DNA from 4 places in the Propioniciclava coleopterorum genome. Region 4 is predicted to be linked to each of the others. Evidence: riboswitches for the same ligand, from Rfam matches in the RefSeq annotation. Region 4 holds a riboswitch; each other region holds the start of a gene.
The links. Region 4 has a riboswitch for cobalamin ahead of nrdH (glutaredoxin-like protein NrdH). Riboswitches for the same ligand answer to the same signal wherever they lie in the genome.

Region 1: it holds a riboswitch for cobalamin, as region 4 does, so the genes downstream of both, G7070_RS09035 (nitrite reductase) here and nrdH (glutaredoxin-like protein NrdH) in region 4, are expected to answer to the same signal.
Region 2: it holds a riboswitch for cobalamin, as region 4 does, so the genes downstream of both, G7070_RS09060 (ATP-binding protein) here and nrdH (glutaredoxin-like protein NrdH) in region 4, are expected to answer to the same signal.
Region 3: it holds a riboswitch for cobalamin, as region 4 does, so the genes downstream of both, G7070_RS17000 (ABC transporter substrate-binding protein) here and nrdH (glutaredoxin-like protein NrdH) in region 4, are expected to answer to the same signal.

Annotation. Positions count from the first base shown of each region.
Region 1 covers NZ_CP049865.1:1,882,918-1,886,805, reverse strand. The annotation lists gene G7070_RS09045 (precorrin-2 C(20)-methyltransferase) at 1-263, opposite strand, end outside; gene G7070_RS09040 (precorrin-8X methylmutase) at 308-973, opposite strand; gene G7070_RS09035 (nitrite reductase) at 970-1,884, opposite strand; cobalamin riboswitch at 1,944-2,135, opposite strand; gene G7070_RS09030 (hypothetical protein) at 2,227-2,364, shown strand; gene G7070_RS09025 (hypothetical protein) at 2,421-2,921, shown strand; gene G7070_RS09020 (ACT domain-containing protein) at 2,999-3,382, shown strand; gene G7070_RS09015 (deoxyribonuclease IV) at 3,379-3,888, shown strand, end outside.
Region 2 covers NZ_CP049865.1:1,888,480-1,892,367, reverse strand. The annotation lists gene G7070_RS17750 (vWA domain-containing protein) at 1-436, opposite strand, end outside; partial or broken gene G7070_RS09060 (ATP-binding protein) at 814-1,893, opposite strand; cobalamin riboswitch at 1,934-2,079, opposite strand; gene cbiE (precorrin-6y C5,15-methyltransferase (decarboxylating) subunit CbiE) at 2,109-3,329, shown strand; gene G7070_RS09050 (cobalt-precorrin-4/precorrin-4 C(11)-methyltransferase) at 3,340-3,888, opposite strand, start outside.
Region 3 covers NZ_CP049865.1:3,588,249-3,592,136, forward strand. The annotation lists gene G7070_RS16995 (FecCD family ABC transporter permease) at 1-593, opposite strand, end outside; gene G7070_RS17000 (ABC transporter substrate-binding protein) at 691-1,692, opposite strand; cobalamin riboswitch at 1,733-1,914, opposite strand; gene G7070_RS17005 (proteasome accessory factor PafA2 family protein) at 2,065-3,483, opposite strand; gene G7070_RS17010 (pseudouridine synthase) at 3,492-3,888, opposite strand, start outside.
Region 4 covers NZ_CP049865.1:2,180,550-2,184,437, forward strand. The annotation lists gene nrdE (class 1b ribonucleoside-diphosphate reductase subunit alpha) at 1-1,083, opposite strand, end outside; gene nrdI (class Ib ribonucleoside-diphosphate reductase assembly flavoprotein NrdI) at 1,011-1,484, opposite strand; gene nrdH (glutaredoxin-like protein NrdH) at 1,486-1,725, opposite strand; cobalamin riboswitch at 1,873-2,094, opposite strand; gene G7070_RS10420 (MBL fold metallo-hydrolase) at 2,142-2,972, opposite strand; gene G7070_RS10425 (thiamine pyrophosphate-binding protein) at 3,148-3,888, shown strand, end outside.

The DNA.
Region 1 (3,888 bases), 300 kb from region 4:
TAGCCGCCGGGGTGGTCGGTGGCGCCGGTGGTGACGGGGTAGGTCAGCTCCTCCTCGACGACGCCCGCGGGGAACAGCGGGGCCGCGATCCGGCGGGCGTTGGACGCCTTTCCGGGCGCCGCGTGGAAGGCCACCACGTCGGCGTCCTCGATCAGCCGGGCGGCCTTGAGGGTGATCAGCTCGGGATCGCCCGGACCGACGCCGACGATCGCCAGCGTCCCGGACGCGGCCGCGCGGCCCGTCTCGGGGTCCGCCTCGGGCACGGGTGTGGCAGGCGCGGCGCCGGGCTCGCGGGGCGCGGGGGTGTTCACTCGGCCTCCTGGGCCAGCGCGTTCAAAGCCGACGACGTCATCGCCGAGCCGCCGCGGCGTCCCAGCACGGTCACGTAGGGGATGTCGATGCCGTGGTCGGCGGCCAGGTCGACCAGCGCCTGCTTGGACTCGGCCGCGCCGATGAAGCCGACCGGGCAGCCGACGATCGCCGCCGGGCGCGGACCGCCGTCCAGGATCAGCTCCAGCAGGTGGAACAGCGCGGTGGGCGCGTTGCCGATGGCGACGACCGCGCCCGCGAGCATCGGCTCCCACAGCGAGACCGCGGCGGCCGAGCGGGTGGTGCCGAACGCGCGGGCCAGGTCGGGCACACGTGGGTCGTTCAGCAGGCAGATCACGTCGTTGGACGCCGGGAGCCGGGACGCGGTGACGCCGGTGGCGACCATGGTGGCGTCGCACAGGATCGGCGCTCCCGCCTCCAGCGCGCCGCGGGCGGCGGCGAGCAGGCCCGGGTGGACGACCAGGTCGCGGGCCAGGTCGACCTGCCCCGAGCCGTGGATCATCCGGACGGCGACCTTCTCCGCGTCCGCGGGGACGCCGGTCAGGTCGGCCTCGCGGCGGATGGTCGCGAACGAGTCGACGTAGATGTCCGCCCCTGCGTCCACGTAGGGGTAGCGCCGGGCCGGACGTCGCAGCCCGCTCACCGCTGCCCCGCGTCCGAGCCGCCGGCGTCCGCCTGCGCCGCACCACCGTGCGTCGAGGACGCCACCTGCGTGGGGGACGGGATCAGGACGCCCTTCCACGGCGTGAACACCACCTCGTCCACGCCGGCGAGCAGGGCGTCGACGTCGGCGGGGTCGAGGCCGTCATCGCCCACCGGCGCGTGCAGCCCGCCGGGCACGGGACCGAACGGCAGCGGCCCGGTGGCCTGCGGGACGCGCGGGTCGGGGTCCACCGGGGCGACCAGGGGGGATGCCATCTCGTAGGTGTGCCAGGGCGCGGTCGGGCCGGTGCCGCGGGCGGCGCAGAACAGCTCAGCCAGCGCGATGAGTTCGCGGGCGGCCGCGGCCAGCGGGACGACCGCCCCGTAGTGCTCGCCGACGCGGAGCTGGACCGTCTCGGCGTCCAGGGCGACGAGGCCGACGTCGCAGGGCCGGTCGATCAGGTCGCCGCGGCCGTCGTCCAGCACGAACGCGAACTTGCCGGGCAGGCCGGGCAGCACGTCGCTGGCGACGATCTGCGCGTCCAGGTCGGCGGCCAGCGGACGCAGGTCGGCGCGGCCGCCGGCGAGGCCTGTCTGCGGCGACACGGTGATGTTGCGGACCCGGTCGTGTGCCGGCGCGGGCAGCAGCCCGCTGGCCTCGATGGCGGCCAGCGCGTCGGCGTCCAGGACGCCGTCGGTGCCCGGGAACGCGCGCAACTGCAGGTTCGCGCGGGTCGTGGGCCGGACGCAGCCGTCGCCGAAAACGGTCGCCGCGACACTCAGGCCGCGCAGCTGGCGGGCGGTGATGCGCCCACCGACGAGCCGGACGCGGACCAGCAGCCCGTCGGCGGCGGGCCACGGACGCAGGATCCCCGGGCAGCGGTCGGCGCGGTCGCGGATGAGGACGGACATGGTTCCACCTGTTCAGGTCAGGGGGCTGGCTGCGCGTGGGCCCGACGGTGACCGCGCGGGGCTCCCCGCGTGGGCCAGCAGGTTTTCGGACTCGGGATCGTCCGGCCGGAGCACCTTCCCAGGGCGTCCGCCCCAGTGGTGGCCGCATCGCGGCACGCCCCGTCCGTCCCCCTCACCGCTGCGCGTCAGTCCCGGATTCGCACCGGGTTCCCTGGGCTCGCGTGAGCTTGACTGGCACGGACACCCTAGCGCCGCGGACGCCGCGGCGAGGGCGGCGCAGCTGTTCGGCAAGCCGGCCGGACACCGTTCGGCTCAGCCGACGCGGTCGGTTAGGTTCGAGGGATGCGCACGTTCAGGGTCTTCGCCGGCGGGCCGGCGCTCGTCCGGCTGTCCGGATGGCTGCTCAACACGCCCGTCCGCGCGCTGCGGCGCGAGGGCGCGCCGCCTCGTGGCGGCGGTTCGCCTCCGAGCACGGGCTGAGATTCGAGGAGAACCGTCCCGATCTGGCGGAGCGCTGGAACCTCGAGGAGGGCCCGGTGCCGCGAGCGGGTCGGACGCCGACCGCCCTGCACTCGGCCCGCAACGTGGCCAGCGGCACGCTGGAGGGCGTCCCGTTCCTGACGTTCGAGGCCGAGTGGGCGGTCGACGAGGCTGCCGTGGTCTGGGAGCAGTTCCGCCGCCGCCAGGTGATCGTGCTGGACCTGCCGGCCGCCGTCGCCCCGCTCGACGTGCGCGGCCGGGTCGCCCTCGATCTGCGCGGGATGGCATCCGACTCGCCCGCCTTCGCGAAGGGCTGGGGGGTGCTGGCGAGCGACGAGCGGCAGGCGCACGCGATCCTCACCGACGAGGTGCGCGCGCTCGTCTCCGAACTGCCGCCCAAGGAGGCGACCTGGCAGTTCTTCGGGCGCGACCTCGTCCTGGGCCTGACCGGCTACCACGGCCCGGACGCCGTGCTACGTCACACGGAGTCGGCCCGGCGGCTCATCCGGGCCGTCCCCGCCTTCGTCTGGTCGGACGCCTCCGGCGTCGCCGGCTGAGCCCGGTCCCCCGGGTCGGAGCCGGCGGCACTCGAGTGCCGCGGCTCTGAGCGCGCTCGCCACCCTAGACTGACGCCATGGCGGGAATGACCGATCTGCACGAGATCCTCGGCGCGCTGCGCCCCTACGTCCGGCAGGGCTCCTACGTCTACGTGACCAGCGAGAACCCGCCCGACGTCGCGTTCCACGCGCGCATCGTCGAGGACGAGGGCACCACGCTCGTGCTGGACCAGGCGATCGCCGACGAGCATCGGCTCGCCTACGACGGGGTGTTCGGCTGGATCACCCTGGAGGCGCACACGTCGCTGCAGGCCGTCGGCATCACCGCCGCGGTCAGCACGGCGCTGGCCCGCGTCGGGCTGTCGTGCAACGTGATCGCCGGCTTCTACCACGACCACCTCCTGGTCCCGATCGCGCACGTCGACGAGGCCATGGACGTGCTGGGCGGGCTGAGCGCATGAGCATCGAGATCGGCGGCCACGTCGACGACCCGATCGCCGCCGCGCACGCCGACGGCTTCCCGATCGCGCAGACGTTCCTGGGCGACCCGCAGGCCTGGAAGGGCCACGCCGTCCCGCATCCGGGCGGCGCCGCCGGCCTGAAGGCGGACGCCGAGGCGGCCGGGGTGGGCCTGTTCATCCACGCGCCGTACGTCATCAACGTCGCGACCACCAACAACCGGATCCGGATCCCGAGCCGGCAGATCCTCGCCAAGCAGGTGAAGCTGGCCACCGAGGTCGGCGCCCGCGGCGTCATCGTGCACGGCGGCCACGTCAACAACGGCGACGACCCCCAGGTCGGCTTCGACAACTGGCGCAAGGCCATCGAGGGCCTGGACCTGACCGTCCCGATCTTCATCGAGAACACCGCCGGTGGCGCCAACGCGATGGCCCGCCAGCTCGAGAGGATCGCCCGACTCTGGGACACCATCGCCGACGCCAAGGGCATCGAGAACGTCGGATTCTGC
Region 2 (3,888 bases), 290 kb from region 4:
CGCCGGCGGGCAGGTCCTCCAGCCGGGACGCGGCGATGTCGATCGAACCCGTGGGCGGCAGCGCCACCTCGGCGCCGGAGCGCCGGAACGTGACCAGCCCGACGCGGTCCCGGCGGCGGTAGGCGTCCAGCAGCAGCGACAGGATCGCGGTCTTCACCGCGGTCATCCGGCGCCGGGCGGCCATCGAGCCAGAGGCGTCCACGCAGAACAGGATGAGGTTCGCCTCGCGGCCCTCCCGGGCGGCGACGCGCAGGTCGGACGCCTCCAGCCGCACCCGGCCGCCGTCCGCGCGGCGCGCGCCCTGGTGCCGGGCGGCCGCGATCAGCGTCTCGACGAGGTGCAGCGATCCCGCCCCGGACGCCGCGGGCTCGGCCCCGATCCGGCGGCCCTGGGTCGAGAGCGCGCGGCTGCGGCGTCCCGCGCTGCCGGCGCCCATCCCGCGGACCGCGAACAGCCGGGGCGGTAGGGCGCGGCCGCGGTGACCGTCCTGTCCGGTCCGGCGTCGGCGGGGGCGTCCAGCGGCGGCGGGTCGAGGTCCTCGGGCGGGGCGGAGCCCTGGGGATCGGTCGCCGGCTGCGGGGCGTCGGAGCGTCCGGTCGGGTCGGAACCCTCGGGTGCGTCGGGGCGCCCGGGGGCGTCGGTCGCAGGCTCGCCGGACCCGTCGGTGTCATCGGCGGCCTCCTGACCGGGATCGTCCGGGCCGGGGTCGTCCGGGCCGGGGTCGTCCGGGCCGTCGGGCTCGGGCGGCAGGTCGTCGGGGTCGGGCTCGGGCTCGTCGTCGCCCAGGAGTCGGTCGAGCAGGTCCTCGTCGAGGCCGGGGGCGTCGAACGGGTTGCGGCGCCGGCGGTGCGGCAGGGCGAGCAGCGCGGCCTGCCGGATGTCGGCGCGCGTCACGGTGCCGCGTCCGGACCAGGCGGCGTGCGCGACCGCGGCGCGGGCTGTGACGATGTCGGCGCGCAGGCCGTCCACCTCGAAGCCGGCGCACACCCGGGCGATCGCGGCGAGCGCCGCCCCGCTGAGCGCCACCGAGCCGATTCGGGCGCGGGCGTCCCCGATCCGGGCGCTCAGTGCGGCGTCCTGCGGCGCGAACCGGGCGGCGAAGGCGGCGGGGCCGGCGTCGAAGGCGAGCCGGCGGCGCACCACCTCGACCCGGTGCCCCGGATCGCGCGGCGCGGCGACCTCCACCGTGAGCCCGAACCGGTCCAGCAGCTGCGGACGCAGTTCGCCCTCCTCGGGGTTCATCGTGCCGATCAGGACGAAGCGGGCGGCGTGCTCGACCGAGATGCCGTCGCGCTCGATGGTGGCGCGTCCCATCGCGGCGGCGTCCAGCAGGAGGTCGACCAGGTGGTCGTGCAGCAGGTTCACCTCGTCGACGTAGAGGATGCCGCGGTGCGCCCGGGCGAGCAGCCCCGGCTCGAACGTCACCCGCCCCGCCGACAGGGCGCTCTGCAGGTGGATCGACCCGAGCACGCGATCCTCGGTGGCGCCGACGGGCAACTCCACCAGCCGCACGGGCCGGGTGCGTCGCGCGCGTCCCGCGGCCGGCCATTCCGCGACGGGGTGGTCGTCGGACGCCGCCCCGCCGTGGTCGTCGCGTGCCGCCCCGGGACGCACGCCCGGGCCGGGCGACGGCGTGGCGGCGGGCACGTCGGGCGACGTGGCGGTGGGGTCGTCGGGGTCGATCGAGAACCGGTCCCCTTCGAAGACGTCGACGGGGGGCAGCACCGCGGCGAGCGCGCGGACGGCGGTGGACTTGGCGGTCCCCTTCTCGCCGCGGATCAGCACACCGCCGATCTCCGGGGAGATGGTGGACAACACCAGGGCCAGGCCCATGTCGTCGAGGTCGTCGGCCTCGCAGCCGACGATGGCCGAAAAGGGGTACTGCAGTGGCATGTGAGGCTCCCGCTCTGTCGCCAACCGGTCGGTCGTGGCGCGAGGCCGGTCTTCGGACTTGGCCGAGTCCCCTCCCGGGGCTCGGTTCACCGCAGCGGGCCTGTGCCGGAATCTCACCGGCTTCCCAGATTCTCCCCGTCGCGCGCGCTTCGCCGTCTCCGACGAACGTCACTTCGGGGCACCTCGTGCCGCCGCCCACGATAGCGTGGTGACCCGTGTTGAACCGCGTCGATCCCACCCGCCGGTTGACCGTGGTCGGGATCGGCGCGGACGGTCTCGCCGGGCTCCCCGCCGCGTCCCGCGCCCTCATCGAGGACGCCGATGTGCTGCTGGGCGCCCCCCGGCAACTCGCGCTCGTCCCGGAGGCCGCCGACCAGCGCCGCCTCACGTGGCCCTCCCCGCTGAAGGCGGGCCTGCCTGGCCTGCTGGCGAAGCTGCCGCAGGGCGACGTGGTGGCCGTCGCGTCGGGCGACCCGCTGGTGTCCGGCATCGGCGCGACCCTGGTCGAACTCCTCGGGGCGGACGCCGTCCGCATCGTGCCCGCCGTCTCCTCGGTGGCGCTCGCCCGCGCCGAACTGGGCTGGTCGGCCGCGGACACCGCCGTCGTCAGCCTCGTCGGGCGTCCGATCGGCCTGCTGGCCCGCGAACTCGCGCCCGGACGCCGCGTGCTCGCCCTGTCCGCGGACGAGACGACCCCGGCCGCCGTCGCCGCCCTGCTCGTGGGCGCGGGCTACGGGGCGAGCCGGCTGCACGTCCTGGGCGACCTCGGCTCGGCCGCCGCGTCCCGGATCGACGGGATCGCCGACGCCTGGTCGGCCCGCTCGCCGCGGCTGAACGTGGTGGGCATCGAGGTCGTCGGGCCGCACCGCCTGGGCTGGACGCCCGGTCTGCCCGACACGGCCTACGCCCACGACGGCCAACTGACCAAGCGCGACCTGCGCGCCTCGGCCCTGGCGCGGCTGGCGCCCACGCCCGGCGGGCTGCTGTGGGACGTCGGCGCCGGCGCCGGTTCCGTCGGCATCGAGTGGTTGCGCGCGCACCCGACGTGCCGGGCGATCGCGATCGAGTCCAACCCGGAGCGGGCCACACGGATCATGCGCAACGCCACCACGCTCGGCGTGCCGGGGCTGCGCGTGGTGCGCGGGGCTGCGCCCGAGGCGCTCGCCGGGCTCCCCGAGCCGGACGCGATCTTCGTCGGTGGCGGCGCGAGCGTCCCGGGTGTGCTCGACACCTGCCTGGCCGCACTGCGTCCCGGCGGGCGGCTGGTCGTCCACGGCGTCACGCTGGAGACCGAGATGCGGCTCGCCGGCCTGTTCGCCGAGCGCGGGGGCGAACTGACCCGCATCGGCATCGAGGTCGCCGCACCGCTGGGCTCCTTCACCGGCTGGACCCCCGCCCGCTGCGTCACCCAGTGGGCCTGGACCAAGCCCGCCTGAGCCGTTCCGGCTACCGGCGCTTGATGGTGCGGTCGCGGCGCGGGTCGTACAGGTAGGACTCCCCCGCCGAAGCCGGATCGAGCGTGCGGCCGACCATGATCAGCGCCGCCTGGCGCAGCCCGGCCGCCTCCACGGCGTCCGCGATGGTGGCGACTGTGCCCCGCAGGATCTGCTGCTCGGGCTGACTCACCCGGTGGGCGACGACGACCGGGCAGTCCGCCCCGACGTGCGGCGCCACCTCGGCCATCAGTTCCCGGGTGCGGGTGATCGCCAGGTGCAGCACGAGCGTGGCTCCGGTCGCGGCGAATGCGGCCAGGGCCTCCCCGCTCGGCATCGCGGTGGAGCGGGCCTGGGTGCGGGTGAGCACCACCGATTGGCCCAGCAGTGGCACGGTGAGTTCGCGTCCCACCGCGGCGGCCGCCGCCGCGTAGGCGGGGACGCCCGGCGTGACGTCCCAGGCGACGCCCGCGGCGTCCAGGCGACGGGCCTGCTCGTGGAGCGCGGAGTAGACCGACAGGTCGCCCGAAGCGAGCCGCACCACCGAGCGGCCCGCGCGGGC
Region 3 (3,888 bases), 1.4 Mb from region 4:
AGCGTGATCGACGTCGTGGGCCAGCGCAGCCCGGCCATGGTCCCGAGCATCCACTCCATCGCCGAGCGGGCGGCAGTGTTGTGGCCGAAGACCATGATCATCAGCGAGGTGAGCGCCCCGCACAGCTGCCCCACGGCGACGCCGGCGAGGATGGTCCGGCTGGCGGGCAGGTCGCCGGAGCGGCCCCGCGCCAGGGCCAGGACGATCGCCAGGGCGGCCAGGGCCCCGGCGAACGAGGCCGCCATCATCAGCAGCGACTGCGGGGCGAGGACCCCGACGCCGAAGACCAGCACGAACACCGCCCCCACCGAGGCGCCGCTGGACACGCCGAGCAGGTAGGGGTCGGCGAGCTCGTTCCCGGTCAGGGACTGCAGCACCGCCCCGCACACCGCCAGCACGGCGCCGACGCAGGCGGCCCCCAGCACGCGCGGCGCCCGCAGCCGCCACACGATGTCGTCCTGCAGCGCCGTGACGCCCGCGCCCTCGATCAGGCGCAGCCGGCGGGCGATGACCGCGACGACGTCGGTCCACGGGACCTGCACCGAGCCGATGCCCAGCGCGATCACCATGGAGATCAGCAGCAGCACCGCCAGCCCGAGCGCGACCGGCGCGACGGGCGGCCGCCCGGCCGGGGGCGCCGGCCGGGGGCGGTGACGGGCGAGCGGTCGGACCCGCGCGTCGGCCACCATCTCAGGCGGGCAACCGCTCGAGCTGCTCCGCGAGGCTCCGCGCCCCGTCGATCAGCCCGACGCCGGGCGTGGACTGCGAGAAGGCCACCGTGACGATCCGGCCCTCGCGGACCGCGCGGAGGTTCTGCAGCACCGGGTCCGCCTGCAGGTGGGCCCGCTTCTGCTCGGCGGGGTCCCACGAGGCGTCGACCGTGACGATCACGTCCGGGTCGGCGGCGACGACCTGCTCCCACGAGACGCTCGCCCACGCCTTCGGCTGGTCGGCGAACACGTTGGTGGCGCCCACGGCGTCCAGGACGAGCGCGGGGCCGCCCCCGGCGCCGCCCACCGACGGCGCGGTGTCGCCGCCGTCCCACCACACGACGCGCAGACCGTCGCCGGCGCGGTCGGCGCGCAGGGACGCGAGCCGGGTGCGCTGGGCCTCGATCAGGGCGGTGGCCTCGGCGTCGCGGCCGAAGATGGCCCCGACCTCGCCGATGCCGGTCCAGACGTTCTCGAAGGTCGCCGCGGGGCGGTCGGCCACGTTCGGGCACCCGAACGGGTCGATGTAGGTGCCGATGCCGGACGCCGCGAGTTCCTCGCGTGACCCGACCCCCTTCTCGCCGAAGGCGCTGTTGTAGGACGCCAGCGCGAAGTCCGGGGTGGCCTGGAGGAACGCCTCGCGCGTGGGGTACTGCTCGGCGAGCACCGGCACCGTGGCGTAGGCGGCCTCGAGGTGCTCGGCGATCGCGTCGTCGAGGTAGGCCGTGCCCGCCAACTGGCCGGCGGCCCCCACCGAGAGCACCTCCTCGATGACCCCCTGGTTGAGCGCGACGGCGCGGGCGGGCGGCGCGTCCAGGGTCAGCGGCACGCCGCAGTTGGTGAGCGAGACGTGGAACGGGGCCTGCGACTCCGACGGCGACGAGCCCGGGGTGGCGTCCGGCGCGCCGGCGCAGCCGGTGAGGGCCAGCCCGGCGGCCAGGCCGAGGGCGACGAGACGGGTGATGGGTGATGAGGGACGCATGGGCGACTCCTTCGCGAACGGTCCTGACGCGGGACCGGAATGAACACGGACGCGTCCAGCCGGTCTTCGGACTCGGAATCACACGCCTCCGGCACCTTCCCGGGATCACTCCCAGTGGTGTCTTGCCGGAGGCATCATCCTCACCGCTGCGCGACAGTTCCGGACTCTCACCGGATTCCCACCCCTCGACGGATCGAGGGCGCTGGACGCCCTGAAGGTACCACGCGGCCGCACCCGGCCACGCCGGTCCCCCGGCGCCGGACGGCGCGGCGTTCGCCGGAACGCAAGCACCACGGGGTCGGACAGCGGAGGGCGGAGGAAGGGCCCCGACCCACGACCGTCAGGTCGGCGCCGCCGGGGCACCGGGGCTTGTCAGGCCCCGGACGCGGGGACGCCGGGTCCGGGCGGGGTGAAGCCGCCGAGCGCGCGGATCCGTGGCTCGTCCCGCAGGCGGTCCACCAGGGCGTGCAGGCCGGGCGGCTCGGGGTCGAAGGGGTCGTCCCACGCCATCTTGACGGTCTGCGGCGCCGCGGGCGTCGGCCCCGGCAGGTCGTGCACCGCGAAGCTCGCCCAGTCCACGGCGATGTCCCGCTCGCGGGACCGGGCGGCATCCAGCACGAGGCCGCGGGCGCGCGCCCGGGACGCCGACGGGGCCCGCGTCAGGGCCGCCGCGACGGCGGCCGGATCGGCGATCGGCTCCGCGCCGGACTGCAGCAGCGCAGCCAGCCCGCGGGGGCGTCCGGAGGCGTCGGCGCCGAGCTCGTGCCAGCGCAGGTCGAGGGCGTCGAGCCGCGGGTCGTCGGGGGCGATCCGGTGCCGCTCGGCCCACCCCCGGATCAGGCGGCGCTTGGCGCCCCACTCGGTGCCCTCGGTGCGGCCGGCGTCCAGGTCGTCCAGGAGCCGCGTCCAGGCGGCGTGGGCCGCCGCGCCCTCGGCGTCTCCGGACTCGGCCAGGGCGCGGGTGGCGTCGAGGTGGGCGCGCTGCAGCGCCCGGGCGGTCGTGGCTCCCCCGCCGGCGGCCGGGACGGCGGCGTCCGGGTCGACGGTCCAGGCCCGCAGCGCGGCGAGCGGGTCCGCGGGGCCCGGCGGGGGCGCGCCGCCCGCCTCGGCGCGCCGCAGCACGAGCTCGGTGGCGGCGACCGTCAGCCACATCACGGCGTCCAGGCTGGTGGTGTCGCCGGAGATGACGTGCAGCCGGCGGTAGCGCGCCGGGTCGGCGTGCGGCTCGTCGCGGGTGTTGATCAGGGGGCGGCTGCGGGTGGTCTGGTTGGACACCACGTCGCCGAGGAGGTCGCCGCGCTGCGACAGCGTGAACCGGCCGCGCCGCCAGTGCCCGGCGCCGCCGATGAGTTGGCGGCTCACCAGGAAGCCGATCAGCCAGTCCGCCAGCACCCGCGGGTCGGTGTCGCGGGCGACGAGGTAGTTCTCGTGGCTACCCCAGGTGTTGCCGTAGGAGTCGGTGTTGTTGCGGAACAGCCGGAACGTCACGTCGTGGCCCTCGTCGGCCTCGGCGGCCCGCGCCTGCGCCGCCAGGTCGACCAGGAGCGCGTCGCCGGCCCGCTGCGCGATCACCAGGTCGGCCGCCGACGTGCACTCAGGCGTGGCGTACTCCGGGTGCGACCCGATGTCGAGGTAGAGCCGGCCGCCGTTGCCCAGGAACGCGTTGGTCGAGGCGAACCGCGCCGCCAGGGGCGTGAAGAGCCGCGCCGCGGCCTCGTCGGAGGCCAGCCGCTTGCCGTCGGCGGTCGCCAGCAGCCCGTACTCGGTCTCGATCCCGACGATGCGGCGCATGGCCCGTCCTAGAGCTTGACGGCGTCCAGGAGGGCGCCGAGTTCGTCGCGGGTGACCTCGCGCAGTTCGCCCGGACGCAGCCGGCCCATCCGCACCGGCCCGATCTGGGTGCGCGAGAGCGCGGTGACGGGGTGGCCGACCTCCGCGAACATGCGCCGGACGATCCGGTTGCGGCCCTCGTGCAGCACCACGGTGACCATGGTGCGCCGGCCGGTCCCCGCGCCGAGCTTGACCAGGTCGGGTTTGACGGGGCCGTCCTCCAGCGTGATCCCGGACGCCAGCCTGCGGCGCGTGGCCTCGGTGAGGTCGCCCTCCACCTCGGCCACGTAGGTTTTGGTGAGCTCGTAGCTGGGGTGGGCCATCCGCTGGGCGAAGTCGCCGTCGTTGGTCAGCAGGATCATGCCG
Region 4 (3,888 bases):
CTCGGCGAGCGTCTGGAAGAACTTGCGCGCGTTGATCTTCTTCTTGCCGATGCGGCCGTCGTCGACGAGCTCGTGGTACTTCTCGCTGATCGAGATCTCGGTGAACGGGACGCCGTGGACCCGCTCGATGTCGTAGGGGCTGAACAGGTACATGTCCTCGCCGGCGCGCGCCAGCTCGAAGGTGATGTCGGGGATGACGACGCCCAGCGACAGCGTCTTGATCCGGATCTTCTCGTCGGCGTTCTCGCGCTTGGTGTCCAGGAAGCTCAGGATGTCGGGGTGGTGGGCGTGCAGGTACACCGCGCCCGCGCCCTGGCGCGCGCCGAGCTGGTTGGCGTAGGAGAAGGAGTCCTCCAGCAGCTTCATCACCGGGATCACGCCCGAGGACTGGTTCTGGATCTTCTTGATCGGGGCGCCCGACTCGCGGATGTTGCTCAGCGACAGCGCCACGCCGCCGCCCCGTTTGGACAGCTGCAGCGAGGAGTTGATCGCCCGGGCGATCGACTCCATGTTGTCCTCCACGCGCAGCAGGAAGCAGGAGACGAGTTCGCCGCGCTGCGCCTTGCCGGCGTTCAGGAAGGTCGGGGTCGCCGGCTGGAAGCGTCCCGCCATGATCTCGTCGGTGATCTGCTCGGCCAGCGCGCGGTCGCCCGCGGCGAGGGTCAGGGCGACCATGCAGACGCGGTCCTCGAACCGCTCGAGGTAGCGGCTGCCGTCGAAGGTCTTCAGCGTGTAGGAGGTGTAGTACTTGAACGCGCCCATGAAGGTCGGGAACCGGAACTTCACCGCGTAGGCCCGCTTGAACAGCGACTTCACGAAGTCGAACCCGTAGGCGTCCAGGACGCCGGCCTCGTAGTAGCCCTCCTCCACCAGGTAGTCGAGCTTCTCCTTCAGCGAGTGGAAGAAGACGGTGTTCTGGTTGACGTGCTGCAGGAAGTACTGCCGGGCGGCGAGCCGATCGGCGTCGAACTGGATGCGGCCGTCCGCGTCGTAGAGGTTCAGCAGCGCGTTCAGCGCGTGGTGGTCGAGGCGGTGGACGTCGGCTTGGTCGGTGCCGGGGTCGGTGAGAACGGTGGAAGCCATGAGTGGAGCCCTTCGCGGACAGCCTCGACGTCGTCGGGCGTGCCCATCAGTTCGAACTGGTAGAGGTGGGGGACGCCGCACTTGGCGGCGATGATCGTGCCGGCGAGGCAGTAGGCCTCGCCGAAGTTGGTGTTGCCGGCGGTGATGACGCCCCTGATCAGGGCGCGGTTGTCGACGTCGTTGAGGAAGCGGATGACCTGCTTGGGGACCGCGCCGCCCTGGTTGCCGCCGCCGTAGGTGGGGACGACCAGCACGTAGGGTGCGGCCGCCCGCAGCGGTTCGTCCGAGCCGCGCAGCGGGATCCGGGACGCGGGCAGGCCCAGCTTGGACACGAAGCGATGGGTGTTCTCCGAGGTGGAGGAGAAGTACACCAGCCGGACAGCGGCCTGGGCGGCCGCCACGTCAGGCCGCGGCGACGCGTGCGGCCGCCGCCTGGATCCGATCCGGACGGAACCCGGACCAGTGCTCGTCGTCGGCGACCACGACCGGCGCCTGCTGGTAGCCCAGGGCCAACACCTCGAGGAGCGCGGCCTCGTCCGCGGCCAGGTCGACGACCTCGTAGGCCAGGCCGAGCTTGTCCAGCGCCCGGTAGGTGGCCGTGCACTGCACGCAGGCGGGCTTGCTGTAGATGGTGATGCTCACGTGAGGGAGTCCCTTCCGTCCGATCCGTCGCGAAGTGGGTGTGCCTGCGCAGCCGACGAAAAGGGGTGGGACCGACGCGGACCGGAGGGTCCGCCGCGGCGCAGCCCTCCCGCGAGGCCGAGCAAACGGGCGCCCGGGCGTCCGGGGACGCGTCGGGCGGCAGAGGCAGGTCTTCGGACTCGTGGGCTGGGACCGGCTGTACGTGCCGGTCGGTCCTACTGGCCGTCGCTTCCCAGGACGTGGCGTCCCAGTGCTGTTGACGGCGGTCGTTCCCACTCACCGCTGCGGGGCAGTTCCGGACTCTCACCGGATTCCCTCTTGCGACGACCCACCTGGCTGGTGGGCCGAACCGCTGCGTCCGCCACTATATACGGAAAATCACACGGCTGTAACCCCCACATCTAGTGGGCGGGGGCTCAGGTGGCGTCGTCGAAGGCGCCCGTCACCCAGCCGATGTGGCGGGCAGCGGACGCCGCGACCACCCGGTCGGCGTCCTCGGTGATGGCGTTGGCGAAGTTGGACCAGAGCCGGGAGTAGCTGCGCTCGCCCAGCGTGGCGAGCATCCGCTCGACCGTCGAGCCCGACAGCGGGATCCGATTGGGGTAGCTGCGCATGAAGCTCACGCTGCTGCGGTCGGGGTTGGCCATGATCGTGTCGCCGGCCAGCAGGACGCCGCGGCCGTCCGCGCCGGACGTCCAGTGCAGGACGAGGCTGCCCGCGAAGTGGCCGCCGAGCGTGACGATCTCGGCGTCCTCGGCCAGGCGGTGGGCGCCCTCGATCTCCACCAGGCGCTCGTCGCGCCGCTGCACCCAGCCCGCGTCCGGACGCGAAATCAGCACCGGCGCGTCGTCCAGCGCCCGCGACCAGGCGACCTGGGCGCCGTACATGTGCGGGTGGCTCGCGACCACCGCGATCACCGGGCCCAGGCTTTCGATGAACCCGACCGCGCCGCGGTCGACCAGGCCGATCGGGTCCCACAGCACGACCCCGTCCGCCGTCCGGATCACCTGCATCGTTTGACCGATGCCGACGTCGGACGCGGTCACGCTCCACTGTCGCTCGTCCACCTGGCCGACCGTCACGACCGAGCGCGCCGCGAGATCCGCCTGGGTCGTCCACGCCTGCCCGGACGCGGGCACCCACTGCCGCTCGTCGGCGCAGATCGGGCAGACCGCGGGGAGCGGCGTCGTCGCCTCCACCCCGCAGGTGGCGCAGCTGATGAGGTCCGGTTCGAACGTGGTCGCCATGGTCGCTCCTCGGGTCGTGCCTCGAGGCTAGGCCCGATCCCGCGCAGGCGGAACCCCGCCGACCCGCCTCGGGGGCGGTGCCGATCCCGGCAAGACGGACCATTGACCGCCGAACAACTCGTATGCATACTTGCATGCAAACAACGGCGTGACACCTCTGGAGGACGAGAACAACATGAGCGAGACGGGCGCGGAGCTGCTGGTGGCATCCCTGGGGGCAGCCGGGCTGACCACCATCTTCGGGGTCCCCGGCGATACGGGGGTCGCGTTCTACGACGCGCTCGAGTCCAACACCGCCGGGGTCCGGCACGTGCTGGCACGCGACGAGCGGCACGCGGCGTTCATGGCGGACGCCTTCGCCCGCGCCACCGGACGCATCGGCGTCGTCGAGGTCTCCTCGGGCGGCGGGGCGACGTTCGCGGTCGGCGGCCTGGGGGAGGCGCGCGCGTCCGGCATCCCGGTGCTCGTGCTCACCTCCGACATCCACCGCGCCAGCCGCGGCACCGGCGCGCTGACCGAGATCCACCAGCCCGACCTGTTCAAGGCCGTCAGCAAGCGCGTCATCTCGGTGGACGCCGCCGCGGACATCCCCGCCGCCGTCGCCGAGCTCGCCGCGGTCGCCGTCGCGGGCCGCCCCGGCCCCGTCGTGCTGATCGTCCCCGAGGACGTCTACGAGCAGCCAGTCGACCTGGCCGCCGCCGACCTCGCCGCGCCCGCCGCGGCCGCCCGCACCACCCCGGCGGAGCGGACGCCCGCCCCGCAGGACGCCGTCGAGCGGGCCGCCGCCGCGCTCGCCGCTGCGCAGCGTCCCGTGATCTTCGCCGGCTCGGGCGTGCACGCCTCCGGCGGCTGGGAGGCGCTCGCCGACCTGGCCGAGCGGGCGGCCGCGCCCGTCGCCACCACCATCCACGGCGTC